DNA from 3 places in the Qipengyuania aurantiaca genome. Region 3 is predicted to be linked to each of the others. Evidence: predicted binding sites of a transcription regulator. Region 3 holds the regulator's gene; each other region holds the start of a gene.

Region 1 (6,337 bases), 170 kb from region 3:
GGAGGCGCCGCCACTCATCGTGGTCTCGCTCTCGATATGCTCGTCGGGCAGTTCCTCGATGAAGCGGCTCGGGATCGAGCTGGTCCACTGGCCGTAGATGCGCCGGTTCGCGGCATGATAGATCGTGCAGCGACGCTTGGCGCGGGTGATCGCGACGTAGGCTAGGCGACGTTCTTCCTCGAGGCTGGCAAGCCCGCCTTCGTCGATCGCGCGCTGGCTCGGGAAGACGCCTTCCTCCCAGCCGGGCAGGAAGACATGGTTGAATTCCAGTCCCTTGGCCGCGTGCATGGTCATGATGGTGACCTTCTCGCCATCGTCGGCGCGGTCGTTGTCCATCACGAGGCTGACATGCTCGAGGAAGTCGGTCAGCGTCTCGTATTCCTCCATCGCGCGGGCGAGTTCGGTGAGGTTTTCGAGGCGGCCCGCGCTTTCGGCGCTGCGGTCCTTATTGAGCATGTCCTCATAACCGCTTTCGACCAGCACGATGCGCAGCAGTTCGGATGGCGTGACCTGTTCGGCCAGCTCGCGCCAATGGACGATTTGGGTGAGCAGGCCGCCCAGCGTGTTGCGCGCGCGGGCGGGAAGCTCGTCGCTGTCGGCAAGGTCGAGCGAGGCGGCCGCGAGCGGCATCTGTGTACGGCGCGCATGGCGACGCATGGCCTCCAGCGTCTTTGCGCCAAGCCCGCGCTTGGGCTGATTGTAGATGCGCTCGAAGGCAAGATCGTCGGCTGGCTGCGCGATGGTGCGCAGATAGGCGAGAGCGTCGCGGATTTCGGCGCGCTCGTAGAAGCGGAAGCCGCCCACGATGCGGTAGTTGAGGCCGATCTGGATGAAGCGGTCTTCGAATTCGCGGGTCTGGTATTGCGCGCGCACGAGAATGGCGACCTCGTCGAGCGGCGCGCCTTCGCTTTCCAGCCGTTCGATCGCTTCGCCGACCCGCCGCGCTTCTTCGGGCGCGTCCCATACGCCGACCACGCGGACCTTTTCGCCCGGCGGAAGCTCGGTCCACAGCGTCTTGCCGAGCCGTTCGCTGTTGGCGTTGATGAGGCCCGAGGCGGCCGCGAGAATCTGGGGTGTGGAGCGGTAGTTCTGCTCCAGCTTGATCACCGCCGCACCCGGAAAATCCTTTTCGAACTTGAGGATATTGGCGACTTCTGCCCCGCGCCATGAATAGATCGACTGGTCGTCATCCCCCACCACGCAGATGTTCTTGCGGGTCTGGGCGAGCAGGCGCAGCCACAGGTACTGGACCTGGTTGGTGTCCTGGTATTCGTCGACGAGGATGTATTTGAAGCGCTGCTGGTACTGCGCCAGCACGTCGTGATGCTGGCGGAAGATGTTCAGCATATGCAGCAGCAGGTCGCCGAAATCGCAGGCGTTCAGCGCCTTCAGCCGGTCCTGGTAGAGCGTGTAGAACTGCGCGCCCTTGCCGTTGGCATAGGCTTCGTTCTCCACCGCATCGAGGTCGCCGGGGTTGAGGCCGCGGTTCTTCCAGCGGTCGATTAGCCCGGCCAGCTGGCGCGCGGGCCAGCGCTTCTCGTCGAGGTCGTTTTCCTGGATCAGCTGCTTGAGCAAACGAAGCTGATCGTCCGTGTCGATGATCGTGTAATTGCTCTGCAATCCGACCAGCTCGGCATGGCGGCGCAGCATCCGCGCGCCGATCGAGTGAAAGGTGCCGAGCCAGGGCATGCCTTCGACCGCATCCCCGATATGCCGCCCGACGCGCTCACGCATCTCGCGCGCGGCCTTGTTGGTGAAGGTGACGCACAGGATCTCGCTCGGCCAGGCGCGGCGGGTTGCGATGAGATGGGCAAGGCGTGCGGTGAGCGCGGCAGTCTTGCCCGTGCCGGCACCGGCCAGCATCAGCACCGGCCCTTCCGTCGTCAGCACCGCCTCGCGCTGGGGCGCGTTGAGCGGCGCCGCATAGGGCGGAATTGCGCCGTCTTCGGCGGAATTTGTAGGGGCAGGGAGGTCGGACATGGTCATGGAACAGCTAGGGAACGCGGGGGCGCAGCACAACCCCTATACCGACCCTTTCGGAACTATCGCCTTGATCTATGAGTAATATTGGCAATGACACTCCTAGGAGGAACACGAATGAAGAACCTTATTCTTGCCGGCGCAGCCGCTCTTGCCTTTACCGCCGTGCCTGCCGCCGCAGACCACCACATGGAAGGCGAAGTCACCACATACCAGCTCGGTGAAGACCAGGTGGTGATCTACGAAGGCTGGCCCGAAGACCGCCGCGTGATTTACGATGCTTGGCCCTATGGCGTGCAGGAGTATTACTGGACGCTCGAGCCGGCGCAGACCGAAGGCTGGTGGGTCCTGACCGATCCGCAGCGCGTGCGCATCTACGAAATGACGCCCGACCAGCGCGCCATGGCCTGGCAGCAGATCAACGCCCAGATGAGCGGCGACAACAACGCCAGCACGACCGGCACGACGGCGCGCACCACGGCCGCTACCACGACCTCGGCCTCGCCGCGTTTCGTGCGCAGCGAAGTGACGCAGACCACGCCGGCTGGCTACACCGCCGCAGCTTCGGGCGATGACCTGCCCGTCTGCACGCCGAACCAGCAGGATGGCTGCATCAACAGCTGGGAAAAGAACAAGACCGGCAATCGTCCGCTGGAATATTGGCCCGGTCGCCCGGCCAGCGAGATCGACGGTCCGCTGCCCGCGACCCAGGCTGAATACGACAGCATGAATAGCGACGACGACGACGATAACTAATCGGAACGTCCAGCCCCGCTGGCTTTGCTAGCGGCGACGCTTGGAGGGGGCGGTTCTACCATGGTGGAGCCGCCCCTTTTCGTGCGCTCAGTCTTTCAGGCGCAGCAGCGTGAGCTTGGCCTTGCCGACCTTGCGTTCGGCCTCGATCGCCAGCGCCTTGACCGCGATATCCTCGTCCTTACGGGTTTCCAGCGCGATCCAGCTCGCCGGGCCGAACCAGCCGAGCCGCGCCATGCGATCGAGCGCGACCTGTCCTGCGCCGGTGTCGTAGGGCGGGTCGAGGAGGATAAGGTCGTGCGGCGCCTTGGCCGGGGCGAGGCCCATCACCGAAGCCTGCTGCACCTGCGTCCGCACACGGCAATCGAGCGCGTCGATATTGGCGCGGATGGCCTTTACCGCATCGGGCTCCTGTTCGACGAAGAGGCAATGCGAGGCCCCGCGGGACAGGGCTTCCAGCCCCAGCGCGCCCGATCCTGCGAAGAGGTCCAGCACCGAGAGGCCCTCGAAACTTCCCAGGCGGCTGGCGAGCATGTTGAACAGCGTCTCGCGCGTGCGGTCGGCGGTCGGACGCGTGCCTTCGCCCTTGGGAGCGACCAGTTTACGACCGCGCCAGTCGCCTGCGATAATCCTCACTGGCGGCCACCCCGGCCGAGTTCGCGCTTGAACGCCTGCACGTCGCCGCGCTTGAGTTCGACCGCCTGACCGCGCGGCAAATCGCCGAGGTGGAAGGGGCCGTAACCGATGCGCAGCAGGCGGTTCACTTCCAGCCCGAGATGCTCGAGCACGCGGCGCACTTCGCGGTTCTTGCCTTCGCGCAGGGTCATCTCGATCCAGCGGTTGCGCCCCGAACCGCGTTCGAGGTTGGCCTCGATTTGGCCATAGCGAATGCCGTCGATCTCGATGCCTTCGATGAGGCTGTCGAGCTGGTCCTGCGTGATGTCTCCGAAGGCGCGTGCGCGGTAGGTGCGCGGCACGCCGGTGGAGGGCAGTTCCATCGCGCGCTTCATCTCGCCATCGTTGGTGAGCAGCAGCAGGCCCTCGGTGTTGAAGTCGAGACGCCCCACCGGCATCACGCGCCCAGCATCCTTGGGCAGGGCGTTGCGCAGGGCGGCGTAGATGGTCGGGCGGCCCTTGGGGTCGCGCTCTGCCGTCAGCAGGCCGGAGGGCTTATGGAAGGCGAATAACCGCGTCTCTTCCGCTTCGCCGACGGGCTTTCCGTCCACGGTCACGCCGCGAAGGCTTTCGAGCTTCACCGCGGGCGTGTCGAGCACCTTGCCATGGAGCGACACGCGCCCGGCTTCAATCATACGCTCGATCTCGCGGCGGCTGGCCACACCGGCGCGCGCAAGCAGCTTGGCGATACGGTCGCCGGCTTCGGGGAGTCTGTTGTCGGACATGGATGCGCGGTTAGGCGCTCAGTTGGCGGCGCGCAAGGCTTCCTCGACCGTCTCGTGATAGCGGCGGATGCCGCCTTCCATCGTGCCCAGCGTCAGGTGCGGCACCGCACCGGTCGCCAGACCCTGCTGGCCCAGTTCTGCGGCGCGGAAGTCCTCGCTGGCGAATACACCGCCGTCGAGCAGCGCCCAGCTGCGCTCCCAGTGATCGCGCGCCTTGTCGGTGCTGGGATGCTCGGGAATCAGCATGAAGTCCTCGACCAGCGTGCGGTCGTGCGCCTGCGGCATCATCACCATGAGGTTGATGTAGTCGGGGCTGGGGATGACCAGCGCCCCCGGCATTAACTGGTAGGCAAAGGTGATGACCTTGCGCATCTGCGCCATGTCGGTGAGGTCGACGCCTTCGAGTTCCTCCAGCCGCCCGACCGCGCTGCGCGAGTGCGGGCCGATCATGTCGCCGCTGGTTACGCCGTCCTTGAAGAAAGGGCCGATCGTCTGCGCATGGAGGCGCGTCACATGGTAGCTTTCGAGGAAGGCATCCATGATGAGCTTCCAGTTCCCCGCCACCTCGTGCGTCTTGCGGCGGAAAAGGACATGGTCGGCCACGCCGAGCGCATCGAAATCCTCGCCCAGCTTTTCAGCCAGGGAGAAGTCGGCGGTGCCCTCGCGCGGGGAGAACCAGATCATCCCGCCCGCTTCTTTCGACGGCAGCTCGACCAATCCCATTTCTCCCTTGTCGAGATCGGGGAAGGTGTCGGGACGGGGCAGAGCGAGGAGGCGCCCGTCCACCGAATAGGTCCAGGCGTGATAGGGGCAGACCAGCTTTTTCGTGCAGGCGACCTCGTTGCCTTCGACCAGCCGCGTGCCGCGATGGCGGCAGACGTTGAGGAAGACATGGACCACGCCTCCCGCATCGCGCGTGATCAGGAGTGGGCGCCCGGTCGGATCGTGCGGCACGGCCATGCCCGCTTCGGGAAGAAGGGCGCTGGGGCAGAGGATTTGCGGCAGCCGATCGTAGATCGCCGCCTTTTCGCGGACCCAGTAATCGGGATCGGTATAGACGTGTGCGGGCACGGTGGACTGCTTGAGCCCTTCGTGCTTCTTCTCCTCGGCGATATCGCGCGCCAGCCTCAGCATGCCGTCCGTGGGCCGCCGTCCGTCGAGCAATGAAGTCGGAACTCCCATCGCGCCTGTTCCTTTCTCTCTCTTGGCGCTAGTGTCGCAAAAAATATACGAAAACGGAAGGACGCTAGGGCATGGCCGAAGCGGTTGAAGAAAAGAAAAAATCCGCTTGGAAGGTTCTCGCGCTGGCGCTGAGCAACCGCAAGACCGGCTTCATGCTGATCTTCGGCTTCGCCAGCGGCCTACCTTTCGCGCTGTTCCTCGGCACGCTGTTTGCCTGGCTGACCGAGGCCGAAGTCGACCTCGAGACCATGGGCATCTTCAGCCTCATCGGGCTTGCCTACGCCTTCCAGTTCCTGTGGTCGCCGCTGATCGACAAGGTCAACATCCCCATCCTGCGCAAGCTGGGGCGGCGCAAGCAATGGATCGTGCCGGCGCAAGTCCTGCTCGGGACGATCCTCATCACAATGAGCATCCTCGATCCCAAGAGCCAGCTGGGCATGTTCAGCCTGCTCGCCGGGATTGGCGCTTTCGCCAGCGCCACGCAGGATATCGCCATCAACGCCTGGCGTATCGACGTGGCCGACGATGTGGCGACGATCGACATCCTCTCGACCGTCTACCAGATGGGGTATCGCCTTTCCTCGCTGGTGGGCGGCGCGCTGGGCCTGATCATCGCCGCGCGCATCGGCTGGCCGGAAACCTACGCCCTGATGGGCGCGATCCTTCTGTCGGTGGGCTTCGTGGGCCTCTGGGCTCCCAACGCGAGCGAAGTCGACGCCGATGTCGCGACGGAAAGCGAACTCCAGGTCCGCGCGCTGCGCAAGTCGGGCGAACTCGCACCCGGCATCCGCAACCGTGCTCTGCTGCTGGTCGGCCTGTTGTGGGCAGGAGCCATCGGCACCGTGCTGACCTTCATGGTCCTGTCCATGGCCAACGCGCCGGAAGATCGGCCCAACCCCACCGAATTCACCGCCACTTTCGGTCCGCTGATTATCCTTGCGACCATCATCCTGCCCGGCCTTATCGCCGGCTGGCTCGCCGCGCAGAAGAAGAAAGGCAGGCACGTCCTTGCCTCTGATGCG
Region 2 (6,337 bases), 430 kb from region 3:
CGTCCGGCCGAAAGATGCGCACTTTGGCGCCGACGAAGTGGAAGCGGAACTCGTCCGACGTAAAGAAGCGCGTGCAGATAAGGACTACGCTTTGTCCGATGCCATTCGCGACAATCTGATGGACAATGGGATCAAGATTATGGACGGCGACCCGCTCGGCTGGGAGTGGAAGCTCTAGCAGGCCGTCACCCCGGCCTACGAGCCGGGGTCCCGCTTGCCTTTTCCGTCCAACAGAAGAATAGCGGGACCCCGGATCAAGTCCGGGGTGACGTGGAATTCTGTCTGGAAGGCTCGCCCGAAATGACCATAGCCGTGATGTCTGCCCTGATCCGTCCGCTGGTGGAGCCGCGCCTGCCCGATTGGGTCGAGCCCATGTGGTTCATGGCCAAGGAACAGGCGCTGGAGTTCGCTCCGGAGGCGGAGATCGGCTGGTTCGACCTCAACGAGAAAGAGCCGATGGCCGAAATCGCGACTGCCGCGACCAATCTCAAATGGCTCAATTCCATTTACGCGGGGCTGGACTTCATGCCGCTAGACCTGCTGGCGGAGCGCGGTGTGACGGTCACGAATGGCGTCGGCATCAACGCCGTCACCATCGCCGAATATGTAGTGATGCTGATGCTTGCGCACGCCAAAGGCTATCGCGAGGTGGTGCGGGCGCAGGAGCGCAAGGAATGGTTGCTCGACAGCCCCGGCAAGCGGGAATTGGCGGGTGAACGAGTGCTTCTCCTCGGCCTCGGCGCTATAGGCAGCCTCATCAAGACCCGGCTCGAAGCCTTCGACATGAAGGTCATCCCGGTGCGTCGTTCAGGCGGCGAAGGTGCCCTTCGGCCCGGCGAATGGCGCGAGAAGCTGGGCGAGTTCGACTGGGTCATCCTCGCCGTGCCCTCGACCGACGAGACCCGCCACATGATTGGCGAAATAGAGCTCGCCGCCATGCGCCCCAACGCCGTGCTGGTGAACATCGCGCGCGGGGACGTGGTGAAGCAGGATGACCTCGTCGCCGCGCTGGAAGCCAAGACCATCGAGGCCGCGCTGCTCGACGTCACCGACCCCGAACCTTTGCCCGAGGATCATCCCTTGTGGAGCCTCGACAACGCGCAGGTCACCATGCACCTGTCGGGCCGCGCGCAGACGAAGATGTTCCAGCGCTCTGCCGATCGCTTCATCGAGAACCTCGAACGCTGGAGCAGGGGCGAACCGGTGAGCCCGCAGATGGATTTGCAAGCCGGTTACTGAACTTTCGTCACCCCGGACGTGATCCGGGGTCCCGCTTTTCTTCGGGCTTGGCGCTTCGTCTTAAAAACAAGCGGGACCCCGGCTCGGTGGCCGGGGTGACGTGGTTATGGGTGTCTACGCATCCTCCAGCAACAGCAGGTCGCACTGCACCACGAGACGCTGGCTTGGCGACAGGCGATGCTCGACTTCCACGATCCCGGCGTCGGCCACCAGCTGGCCGGGAATGGCGAATTCGTGATCGGGCAGGGCGGCGATGAAGCGTTCGCCCGCTTCGACCGCCTCTTCGCCCGAAAAGAGCAGCGAGAGGCTATGGCGCGTGCCTGCGAAGGTGATGCTCGCCCAGGCCTTTTCCGAGTGCGTTATAACCTGCCCCTGATGCTCCGACAGCACCATCAGCGCGGTGCGCAAGCGGTCGCCGGTGGAACGACGGCTGCGGGGTGGGCGCGGGGGCTTTCCTTCACTGGACATGGGCGATCTCCCGCGCGCTGTCGCTGCGCGCCGCTTCGAAACCCGACATGAAGCCGCGAATGCGCGCCTCGGTCTGGCTGCGCGGCTCGCGGCCCATGCGCAGGTCGAGGACGAAGCGCGGATCGTGCGCGGCAAGGCGGCCGAACTTGGTCGGCGGCATATCGTACGCGCTCAGGAATTTCTCGATGGATCGGATCAGCATTGTTCGGGCTCCCCATGGCATGTCCGGATGGCGAATCGCTCGCCGTGTTCTCTTTTTGTTCCACTCGAAATCCTACTTGTCTAGGAAAAATCCTATGCTATAGGAATTTTCTCACACAGGTCCTCTTTTGCGACGCGATTTGCGGGTGGCAGGGACAGGCCCGAGGAAGGATCGAAGCATGGCTGACATGAGCCCGGAACGCGCACGGCTGGTCGAACTGACCGAGAAAAGCCGCACGAGCCTTGCCTCGCTCTCATCCATGTTGGGCCGCAATCCCAGTTACTTGCAGCAATTCGTGCGCAAGGGGTCCCCGCGCAAGCTGGAAGAGGCCGACCGCCGCCGCCTGGCCGAATTCTTCGGCGTGGACGAGGTCGAGCTGGGCGCCGTTCCCGCTCGCCCGACCCTTCGCGAATCGGAGGATTTCGTCGCCGTCCCACGGCTGGCGCTCGACGCTTCGGCAGGCCCCGGCTCGTTCTCGGCGGAGGAAATTTCCTTCGATTCTTTCCGTTTCTCGCGCCGGTGGCTGCGCGAAATGGGCCTCGACGGCGCGGACCTCTCCGCCATCCGTGTCGAGGGGGACAGCATGGAGCCGACCCTGCGCAGCGGGGACGAGATCTTCGTCGACCGCAACAAGCGCGTGGGCGAGGGCGTCCACGTCGTGCGCATCGGCGACACGCTGCATGTGAAGCAGGTGCAGGCCAGCGCCCCGGGCCGCATCGCGCTGATCAGCGCCAACGAGGCCTATGCCCCCATCGAACTCGCGCGCGAGGAAGTGGAGATCATCGGCCGCGTGGTGTGGAAGGGCGGGCGCATCTAGCGTTTCGCCTTGCGGAACAATCGCTTGCCGCCGTCGTATTCTCTCCAAACCCCGCACGAGGATGCGTGGCGGGGACAAGAGGAGAGACACCATGAACAAGGCCCTTCTTCCCGTCGCCCTTGCCGGAACCGTGTTGCTTGGCGGCTGCGCGACTTATGGCAATGGCGGCTTGCTCGGCGATATCCTCGGCGGCGGCGACACTTATGGCTATAATGGCGGAAACGATCTGGAACGCCGCGCGGCGGAAGCCTGCGGCCGCGAAGCCTCGCGTTTCGGGCGCGCCGAAGTGACCCGTGTCGACCAGCAGGACCGCGACTATCTCTATGTTTATGGTCGCATCGACACGCGCGATTACAACCGCGACGAGTTTACCTGCGTCTATCGCAGCGACGGCCGCATCGTGGATTTCCAGACGCGGTAATTCGGCGGCATAGGCTTAACCGGACAAAGGGGCGCACGAGCCCTTCGTCGCCCCTTTTCCGTTAGGCCTCGCCGGGCGGTTGTGGCACTCTGGCGGCATGGACGGTGATTATCGCGACCCCCGATCCGGCTACAACCGGCGCAGCGTGTCCTCTTGCGGTGGATGCCTCTTCATTGTCTTGCTCCTTCCTTACGTGCTCTGGCTTATAGGCTTGGGAACGGAAGCAAGTGTCCTGATATTCCTGACCTTGGTCGTTCTGGCGGTCGTCTGGTCGATCTGGGCGAGGATGAGCGTCAAATGCCCGCGCTGCGGCCGTCCGCTTGGCTATTCGCCCGTCGCGCCGCCTCTCTTGGCCCCGAAAGTCTGTCACGGCTGCGGGCTTGAATTCGACCAGCTTCCCGACTGACGCGCCGCCGTTGCAATCGCGGGCGCCAGCCGCCATCTACGCACCATGACCGAGACTTCGACCCAGCCCCCGATGAAAGCCGGCCCACCGATGAAAGCCGGCATCGTGCCGGTGACGCCGCTCCAGCAGAACTGCTCGCTGGTCTGGTGCACCGCCACCAACAAGGGCGCGCTCATCGATCCGGGCGGCGATCTCGACAAGCTCAAGGCGGCCGTCGCGCAGACCGGGGTCGAGCTGGAAAAGATCCTCATCACCCACGGCCATATCGACCATTGCGGCGAGGCGGGCATCCTCGCCAAGGAACTGGGCCTGAAGATCGAGGGCCCGCACGAGGCCGACCGCTTCTGGATCAGCCGGCTGGACGAGGACGGCGCGCGCTACGGCGTGAACGGGCAGGTGTTCGAACCCGACCGCTGGCTGGAGGATGGTGACACGGTGACCGTGGGCGAACTGACGCTGGAAGTGATCCACTGCCCCGGCCATACGCCCGGCCACGTGGTGTTCTTCCACCGCCCGAGCAAGTTTGCCGTGGTCGGCGATGTTCTCTTCCAGGGCAGCATCGGTCGCACCGATTTCCCGATGGGCAACCACCAGGACCTGATCGACGCGATCACGCAGAAGCTCTGGCCGCTCGGCGACGACGTGACCTTCATTCCCGGCCACGGCCCCACCAGCACCTTCGGCCAGGAGCGCAAGACCAACGCCTTCGTCAGCGACGCGGCGCTGGCCTAGGCTGCTTGGGCAAAATCCGGAGGGCGGCAAGTTGAGGGTACGGTCCGAAGGCGAACCGTCAGCCAACGACCCGATAGCAGACCTAAAAATTGACCCGAAGTGTGGCTAAGGGAATGCGCTTTCCATGTCGGGCGCAAACCTTTCCAATACAGCTAGCTTTATCACGCCGAGATATTCCCTATTCGCAGTAATGATGGGCAACCATTTGTGCCGCCCAGCCTTCATGAGCGCGATTAGTGACGAGTTGTCATCGGTGTTCAGAGCGACGTTCGGATTGCGGGTCATATAATCTTCGACGTGAGCAAAAAACCAATCCTCGCCATCAGCAATTCCCCGATAGACGATATCCTCACAAGCAATGACGCCTCTCAGCCCCTTGCCCTCCACGACTGGGAGAGCGTGGAGGGAGTTATCGCGCATCAGGCGGGCGGCTTGCTCGACTAACGCTATTGGTGAGACGTTAGGAAAATCCTCTTCGATCAATCCACTCGAAATCATACTCGATCTTTGGCTATGCGCTACCTGCTCAACGTCCTCTCATTACTAGAAAATGTCCGCAATCTCAAACCAACGAGAACCTGCGGATATCCCTGAGATTTGAGATTTGTTGCTCCCGATGGCATGCTGCAGCGTCACTAACGGAACACATTAGTCACAGGGGTAGGTGAAGGCATACCCACCGGAAAGAGCAGAGAATGCCGCAATATACATTAGAGTTTGAAGATGATGGCTTTGGTGAGCCGAAACGAGTGGAGTTCAAAGCGCAGAACCCAGCTGGCGCCCTATCTCTACTCGAAAATGAGCTTGCATTGAGACACGCCAAAGTCTGGGAGGGCGACACTTTGATTGCAGATATCATGAGAGATCGACAAGGCATTTGGCATATTGATGAACACACTTTCGGTTAGCTGTTCGTCGGTTACCATTGATCGGAGCTCACAAACACAGTGACGCTCCAATAGAGTTGGCGAAGTGCCAAGGACGGACCGTCAACTAGCGACCAAATGGCGAGAACGCGGGTCGCCACGTTCGGGAGACCTTCGGAACCTCCCCTGAGCCCACCGTTGGTTTGGCATGAGACATGCCGGCCTAATTCTGACTGCGACCCTTCTCGCTTCCTGCTCGGGAGACGCAAGCGCGCCGGGAGAGTCACGGCAAACCGAGACAGAGAGTTCATCTGCAAACCACTTATCCGCGAATGCTGACCTCGTAACGGTGGAAGGGCGAGTCGAGAATGGTGCCGAGTGCCCTCTTGTCCGTACGCCCGATGGCCAGGTCTGGTCCGTTAACTTCGGGGAGGCCGATTTTGGCGCGGGAGACTATGTCCGAATTTCCGGGAAGATTGCAGACGCTAGTTTCTGCATGCAAGGTCGAGGGACAATCCTTCCCGATCGAATAGACGCCGTTGCTCCTCCTGCAGCTGACCGCGATCCTGCACGCTCGGGCGGGATTGTGTTGGATCGCAAGTACGTTTCTGGCGCTTGGGTGGCGAAGGGCCTGGATGCGAATTGCAGCGATCCTGATTTTCGCATCAAAACGAGCGCTGCGGGGACGATTTTGAACGGCAATATCAGCCGGCATGACAACAGCGCTCTGGTTGTTTTGGACTCATATCCGCGGATCGACCTAGATGAGCCGATGGATGACCTCCCTATCGAGGGGCGTGGGCCTGATGGCTTGGCTGTGCTTCGCCCCGCAACGGACGCAGCCTACGACCCAATCTCGATAGGAAGTGCTACAATCGAGGACGACGGGATTGTCTTCGTGAAATGCGCGCAGTGACTCAGCGGCGAGCACGAGGTTCGTGGTGACCGGCGCGGCTTCGATTGCCGACTTCTCCTGTATTGAAAACAAGGGTGAAGCTAGGTCCGCTTCCCATCCACTTTGGGGCGTCCCGTCACCATTGCCGCACGCCGGAAGCCGGACGATCGAACTCGTCAATCCGGCCTCGCGCGTCCTGAATGTCTAAAGCACTCCCAGCGTAATCAGCACCGCAGCGATGGCGAGGCCGAGTTGGGTCAGCATGGTGATGATTACGCCGATGCTGCGGCC
Region 3 (6,337 bases):
GTTACCGGCTCGTCCTTGCCACCCGCGATGCCACGGAAGGCCGAGCTATGAAGCTGCGGGTCAACGTTCCCTTGGATAAGGCGATCGAAGGGTTGGACGAGGGCGCGCGTGTCCGCCTTCGCGCGCGATTGATGCCGCCTTCTCCGCCGCTCCTGCCCGGCGGATACGACTTTGCGCGCGCCGCGTGGTTCGAGGGATACGCGGCCACTGGCTCCCTCGTAGGCGAGATCGAGATTGTGGAGGAGGCCGGGAAGGACACAGGGCTTATCGCGAGGGCGCAGCGCTTCTTGTCCGCCCATGTCCGGGACAATCTCGACGGATCGGCGGGCAGCATCGCCGCTGCGTTTGCCAGCGGGGATCGCGGCGCCATCGCGGAGGATAACGAAGTCGCCATGCGGGACGCGGGGCTTACTCACCTCTTGGCGATCAGCGGTCTGCATGTGAGTGCAGTGATTGCTGCGGCCTATTTCCTTGCGATCAAGCTCTTTGCACTGTCGCCATGGATCACCCTTAGGTTGCGATTGCCCCTTGTCGCCGCCGCATTCGCGGCGTTCGCGGGTATTGGTTACACCTTGCTGACCGGGGCGCAGGTGCCGACGGTGAGGAGTTGCATCGGGGCGATCCTGGTACTCATAGCGCTCGCGCTCGGGCGCGAGCCGTTGTCGCTACGCATGGTTGCAGTTGCCGCTGCGGTCGTGCTCCTGCTCTGGCCGGAGACGTTGGTTGGGCCCAGCTTCCAGATGAGCTTTGCGGCGGTTCTCGCTATCGTCGCTTTGCACAACGCGCGCCCGGTGAAAGACTTTCTTGCCCCGCGCGAAGAGAGCCGGACGCGATGGCTCTCAAGGCGGATGCTGATGCTCTTTGTGACCGGTTTGGTGATCGAGATTGCGCTGATGCCGATCGTGCTTTTCCACTTCCACCGCGCGGGCTTGTACGGGGCCTTTGCCAACGTCCTGGCGATCCCGCTCGTGACATTCGTGTCGATGCCCCTGATTGCCGCCGCGCTGCTGTTCGACCTGGTCGGATTGGGCGCGCCGTTCTGGTGGCTCGCCGGCCAGTCGCTCGACCTGCTTTTGCTGCTCGCGCATACCACCTCAGCGCAACCGGGGGCGGTGAAGCTGGTGCCGCATATCGGGTTGTTCACGGTGCTCCTGTTCGTCGCGGGCGGTCTTTGGCTGGCCTTGTGGCGCGGGAGGGCGCGCTTGCTCGGGTTGTTGCCTGCTGCGGTCGGCGGTCTTTTGCTGGCAACGGCATCGGCGCCCGACGTTCTTATTTCGCGTGATGGGCGGGATGTGGGGCTGGTCGATCGTGACGGTCGTCTCTTCATGCTGCGGGACAAGCCGGGCTCCTTTGGGCACGACAGCCTTGCAGAACTGGCGGGAGTCGAAGCGGCGTCGATGCCCATGGCCAACTGGCCTGGGGCGCGGTGCAGTGCCGACTTCTGCACCCTGCCGATGGAGGGCGGCGAGCGGGTCTGGCATCTCTTGGTTGCCCGCAGCCGGGAGCGGCTCGACGAGCGGGAGCTGGCCGCGGCGTGCGAGAGGGCTGATCTAGTGATCGCCGACCGCTGGTTGCCGCGCAGTTGCCAGCCGCGTTGGCTCAAAGCGGACGGACGCTTTCTGAAGGAGCGTGGAGGAACCGTTATCGACTTGGAGGCCGGAGGGGTCGAGACTGTGTCAATGCATCAAGGCGAGCATGGCTGGTGGAAAGGCGGCTTGGACGACTAAGGGGCGCTTCCGCAGGAACGCCCCCTGGTCAATTCTCGCCACCTCATGCTTAGTGATACCGGCGCAAAAGGCCAGCAAGCTTGCCCTGCACTTTTACCCGACCTGCTTCGTAGACCTGCGGCTCATAGGCCCCATTGGCGGGATCGAGGCGCACCATGGCGCCTTCCTTGCGCAGGTATTTGAGCGTCGCTTCCTCGTTATCCACGAGCGCCACCACGATCTCGCCATCGCGTGCGGTTTCGGCGCGTTTTACGAGGGCGAAGTCGCCATCGAAAATCCCGGCCTCGATCATGGAATCGCCGCTGACTTCGAGCGCGTAGTGATCGCCCGGGCCGAGCAGGGCCGCGGGGACTGGCATCGAAGCCTGCCCCTCGATTGCCTCGATCGGAGCACCGGCGGCAATCCGTCCGTGCAGCGGCACTTCTATGATGTCGTTGGCGGGTTCCGGAGCCGCCGCCTTCGGAGCGTGCGCCGCGACGACCGTGTCGTTGGCGGGTGCTGCCGGCTTGGACGGGCTGGTGACCGAATCCTCGGGTAGCTTGATCACTTCCAGCGCGCGCGCCCGGTTGGGCAGGCGGCGGATGAAGCCGCGTTCTTCCAAGGCGGAAATCAGGCGATGCACGCCCGACTTGCTCTTGAGATCGAGCGCTTCTTTCATCTCTTCGAACGAAGGCGAAATGCCGGTTTCTTCCAGCTTCTGCTGGATGAAGCGGATCAGTTCGTGCTGCTTGGCAGTCAGCATCGGGTTCTCCCCATGGTCCTTGTCACATTATCTGTTCACAACCCTGTGAACGAATGTGGAACAATTAGGCAACCATTTCTGCCAAGTCAAGCAATCCCGCCGTTTTGGAGGCAGTTGGGCAAGAACAGGCGTTCCCGTTTCAGTCCGCTGCGCGCCATTCGCCGGACTTGCCGCCGCTCTTGGCAAGGAGGCGGACACCCTCGATCACCATACCGCGATCGAGCGCCTTGCCCATGTCGTAGAGCGTGAGCAGAGCGACGCTGGCGGCGGTCATTGCCTCCATTTCGACACCGGTCCTTCCGATCAATCCGGCCTTGGCGGTGACGCGGATCGCGTCCGATTCGCGCTCGAACTCGATGGTCACGCTTTCCAGCCCGAGAGGATGGCAAAGCGGGATGAGTTCGCCGGTCTTCTTGGCGGCCATGATGCCGGCAATCCGTGCCGTGGCGAGGGCATCGCCCTTGGGTACATCGCCAGCGAGCATCGCCTCGAGCGCATCGGTCCGCATCCGAATCCGCCCCTCGGCCGTGGCCGTACGCTCGGTTTCGGGCTTTGCACTCACGTCAACCATGCGCGCCGCGCCGTTCTCGTCGAGATGAGTAAGTCTGTTCATCGAACGACCCCGTAAAGCTGAACGATGGAGCGCATGGAGCACGGTCCTGGCGAAGAAAACTTCACCGTCGCGGCAAGGTGCTTTTGCGAGCCTTCTGCCGCCGCCAATGAGTGTCTGGAGATCGAGTTCATGGCCACTGCATGCCACAGTTTCCCACGGTAGGACAGGGCATCAGCCTTCGAGCAAGCGGCGAGTTCCCGCCTCGACATCGTCCTGCCGCATGAGGCTTTCGCCGACGAGGAAGCTCCGCACGCCCGAACGGGCGAGCCGCTGGCAATCGTCGTGCGTGAAGATACCGCTTTCCCCAACCAGCAAGCGATCGGTCGGAGCAAGCCGTGCAAGTTCCTCCGTCGTGGCAAGATCAGTCTCGAAGGTCTTGAGATTGCGGTTATTCACCCCGAGAAGGCGTGACTTCAATCGCGTCGCGCGCTCCAGTTCCATGGCGTCATGGACCTCGACCAGCACGTCCATTCCCTGCTCGAAGGCAGCCGCTTCGATCTCTGCCATCTGCGTGTCGTCGATCGCGGCCACGATGATCAGGATCGCATCCGCCCCGATGGCGCGCGCCTCGGTGACCTGCCAGGGATCGACCATGAAATCCTTGCGCAGCACGGGAAGATCGCAGGCAGCCCGCGCCGCGATCAGGTAATCTTCGTGGCCCTGGAAATAGGGCGCGTCGGTCAGGACCGAAAGGCAGGCAGCACCGCCTGCCGCATAGGCGCGCGCGTGATCCGCGGGCTGGAAGTCGGGACGGATGAGGCCCTTGGAGGGCGAGGCTTTCTTGATCTCCGCGATCAGGCCGAAGCCCGCGCCCTGCGCTTGCTCCAGCGCGGCAAGGAAGGCGCGCGGGGCACTCTGTTCGCTGGCCAGCCCTTCGAGGTCGGCAAGGCTGCGTTCGGCCTTGCGCGCGGCCACTTCCTCGCGCTTGGTCGCGCAAATCTGCTCGAGCTTGTTCATTTGGCCAGCGCAATCCAGTCGGCGAGCAATTGCTTGGCCCTCCCGGAATCGATCGCCTCGGCGCCCATTTCGGCGCCTTCAGTCCAGTCGCTGGTCTTGCCGGCAACGATCAGGGTTGCGGCGGTGTTGAACAGGACGGCGTCGCGATAGGGGCCGGGCGCGCCCATCAGCAGCGCTTCGAGGGCCTTGGCGTTATGGGCGGGATCGCCGCCGCGGATCGCCTCGACCGGCGCGTGCGGCAGGTTGGCCTGCACCGCAACGACGCGGCGCATCTCGAAATCATTGCCCGCCACGTCGGCAAGCTCGTTGCCGCCTGCGAGGCTGAGTTCGTCCAGCCCCTCGTCGCCCGAGGCGATGAAGGTGCGCTCGGTGCCGAGTTTCGCCTTGGCCGCCGCGTAGATCGGCACATAGGCCGGACGCGCGATGCCGATGAGCTGGCGGGTGACGCCAGCGGGGTTCGACAGCGGCCCCATCAGGTTGAAGATCGTGCGCATGCCCAGCTTCTGGCGAATGGGCTGGATACGCCCCATGGCCGGGTGGTGGTTCTTGGCGAAGAGGAAGCAAATACCCAGTTCGTTCAGTGTCTTCTCGGCGGTTCTTCCCGCCGCTTCCATATCGAGACCGAGCGCTTCCAGCGTGTCCGCCGCGCCCGATTTGGAGCTGGCGGCACGGTTGCCATGCTTCGCCACCGGCACGCCGGACGCCGCGACCAGCAGGCTGACTGCCGTCGAGACGTTGAGCGTGTGGTGCCCGTCGCCGCCGGTGCCGCAGCAATCGACCGTGCCATCGGGTGCATCGATGGGGATCAACCGTTCGCGCAAGGCCCGTGCGGCTCCGGCGATTTCCTCCGAAGTCTCGCTGCGGGCGGACATTTCGACGAGGAAGCGACCGATCTCCTCGTCACTCGTTTCGCCGTCGAGGATCCAGCCGAAAATCTCGTGCGCGTCGCTTTCGGTGAGATGGGTGTCGGCGGAGGGAAGCGTCTTCATGCTGGCACCTTGGTTGCAATCCCGCACAGTTCGAGGAAATTGGCGAGGAGGGCGTGGCCGTGCTCGGTGGCGATGCTCTCGGGATGGAACTGGACCCCGTGGATGGGCAGGTCGCGGTGGCGGAAGCCCATCACGCTCGAGCCGTCGAGACCGGGTGTCTTGCTGGTGGCGTTGACCACGAGGCAGTCGGGAATGTCCTCGACCACGAGCGAATGGTAGCGCGTCGCCGTATAGGGGGAGGGCAGCCCGGCAAAGACACCGGTGCCGTCATGAGTGAGATCGCTGGTCTTGCCGTGCATCAGCCCGCCGCGCACCACCCGGCCGCCGAAATGCTGCCCGATCGACTGGTGACCGAGGCATACGCCGAGCAGCGGCTTCTTCGCCTCCGCGCAGGCCGCCACGAGGTCGAGGCTGATCCCCGCTTCGTTGGGTGTGCAGGGGCCGGGCGAGATGAGGTATCCCGCCGCGTCCTTGGCCAGCGCTTCTCCGGCGGTGATAGTGTCGTTACGCACCACCTCCACCTCAGCCCCCAGTTCCATCAGGTAATGGACCAGGTTGAAGGTGAAGCTGTCGTAATTGTCGATGACGAGGATGGATCGGTTGGCGGTCATTAATTCGGTCAATGGCTTTCACGAACGCAGCTATCAAGCAAGCAAAGCTTCTCCCCGCGAGAATCTGCTTCAATCCGTTCGTGCTGAGCTTGTCGAAGCACCGTCCTTCTTTACCGAAATGATCTTGAAGCTGAAGTACGGCCCTTCGACAAGCTCAGGGCGAACGGCGGGGGTGTTCAGGCTTTACCCGCCAGCTTGTCGGTCGCGCGCACGAGGCCGTCGATAATGCCCGGTTCGCCCGCCGAATGGCCCGCATCGTGGACGATCCACAGCTCGGCCTCGGGCCACGCCTTCTTCAGCTCCCATGCCGAGGTGGGCGGGGTGCAGATGTCGTGACGTCCCTGCACGATGATGCCGGGAATATGCTTGATCCTGTCGACGTTCTTCAGGAGCTGCGCTTCTTCCAAGAAGAAGTCCTGCAGGAAGAACTTGGCGCAGATGCGGGCGAAGGGGACGGCCTTGGCCGGATCGCCGAAGCTGTCGAGCAGTTCTTCGTCGGGCAGCAGCGTAGCGACATTGCCTTCCCACAGCGACCATTCGCGCGCGGCGGCAAGGCGGGTGGGTTCGTCGTCGCTGGTGAGGCGGTCGTAATAGGCCTGGACGAGATTGCCGCGCTCTTCCTCGGGGATGAGGCCGGCGAAATCGTCCCACTGCTCGGCCATGATCTCGGACGCGCCGTAGGTGTAGAGCCAGTCCTT

The links. The regulator LexA, encoded in region 3, represses DNA repair genes until DNA is damaged. The targets are predictions, from matches to a motif close to GTTCCNCNCTTGTTCT.
Region 1: the regulator LexA is predicted to act here: its motif matches at 1,987-2,002, upstream of K3148_RS11730 (ATP-dependent helicase).
Region 2: the regulator LexA is predicted to act here: its motif matches at 1,956-1,971, upstream of K3148_RS00950 (S24 family peptidase).

The regions. Positions count from the first base shown of each region.
Region 1 covers NZ_CP081295.1:2,407,962-2,414,298, forward strand. The annotation lists gene K3148_RS11730 (ATP-dependent helicase) at 1-1,980, opposite strand, end outside; gene K3148_RS11735 (hypothetical protein) at 2,098-2,736, shown strand; gene rsmD (16S rRNA (guanine(966)-N(2))-methyltransferase RsmD) at 2,824-3,369, opposite strand; gene K3148_RS11745 (pseudouridine synthase) at 3,366-4,133, opposite strand; gene K3148_RS11750 (aromatic ring-hydroxylating oxygenase subunit alpha) at 4,152-5,315, opposite strand; gene K3148_RS11755 (AmpG family muropeptide MFS transporter) at 5,387-6,337, shown strand, end outside.
Region 2 covers NZ_CP081295.1:182,130-188,466, reverse strand. The annotation lists gene cysS (cysteine--tRNA ligase) at 1-178, shown strand, start outside; gene K3148_RS00965 (D-2-hydroxyacid dehydrogenase) at 301-1,239, shown strand; gene K3148_RS00960 (hypothetical protein) at 1,354-1,707, opposite strand; gene K3148_RS00955 (hypothetical protein) at 1,697-1,909, opposite strand; gene K3148_RS00950 (S24 family peptidase) at 2,088-2,726, shown strand; gene K3148_RS00945 (hypothetical protein) at 2,818-3,147, shown strand; gene K3148_RS00940 (MBL fold metallo-hydrolase) at 3,644-4,285, shown strand; gene K3148_RS00935 (CBS domain-containing protein) at 4,391-4,768, opposite strand; gene K3148_RS00930 (hypothetical protein) at 4,981-5,193, shown strand; partial or broken gene K3148_RS14005 (DUF5818 domain-containing protein) at 5,360-5,677, shown strand; gene K3148_RS13810 (hypothetical protein) at 5,741-6,067, shown strand; gene K3148_RS00920 (MAPEG family protein) at 6,251-6,337, opposite strand, start outside.
Region 3 covers NZ_CP081295.1:2,582,623-2,588,959, reverse strand. The annotation lists gene K3148_RS12620 (ComEC/Rec2 family competence protein) at 1-1,727, shown strand, start outside; gene lexA (transcriptional repressor LexA) at 1,777-2,469, opposite strand; gene moaC (cyclic pyranopterin monophosphate synthase MoaC) at 2,609-3,082, opposite strand; gene trpC (indole-3-glycerol phosphate synthase TrpC) at 3,254-4,039, opposite strand; gene trpD (anthranilate phosphoribosyltransferase) at 4,036-5,028, opposite strand; gene K3148_RS12595 (anthranilate synthase component II) at 5,025-5,639, opposite strand; gene pip (prolyl aminopeptidase) at 5,816-6,337, opposite strand, start outside.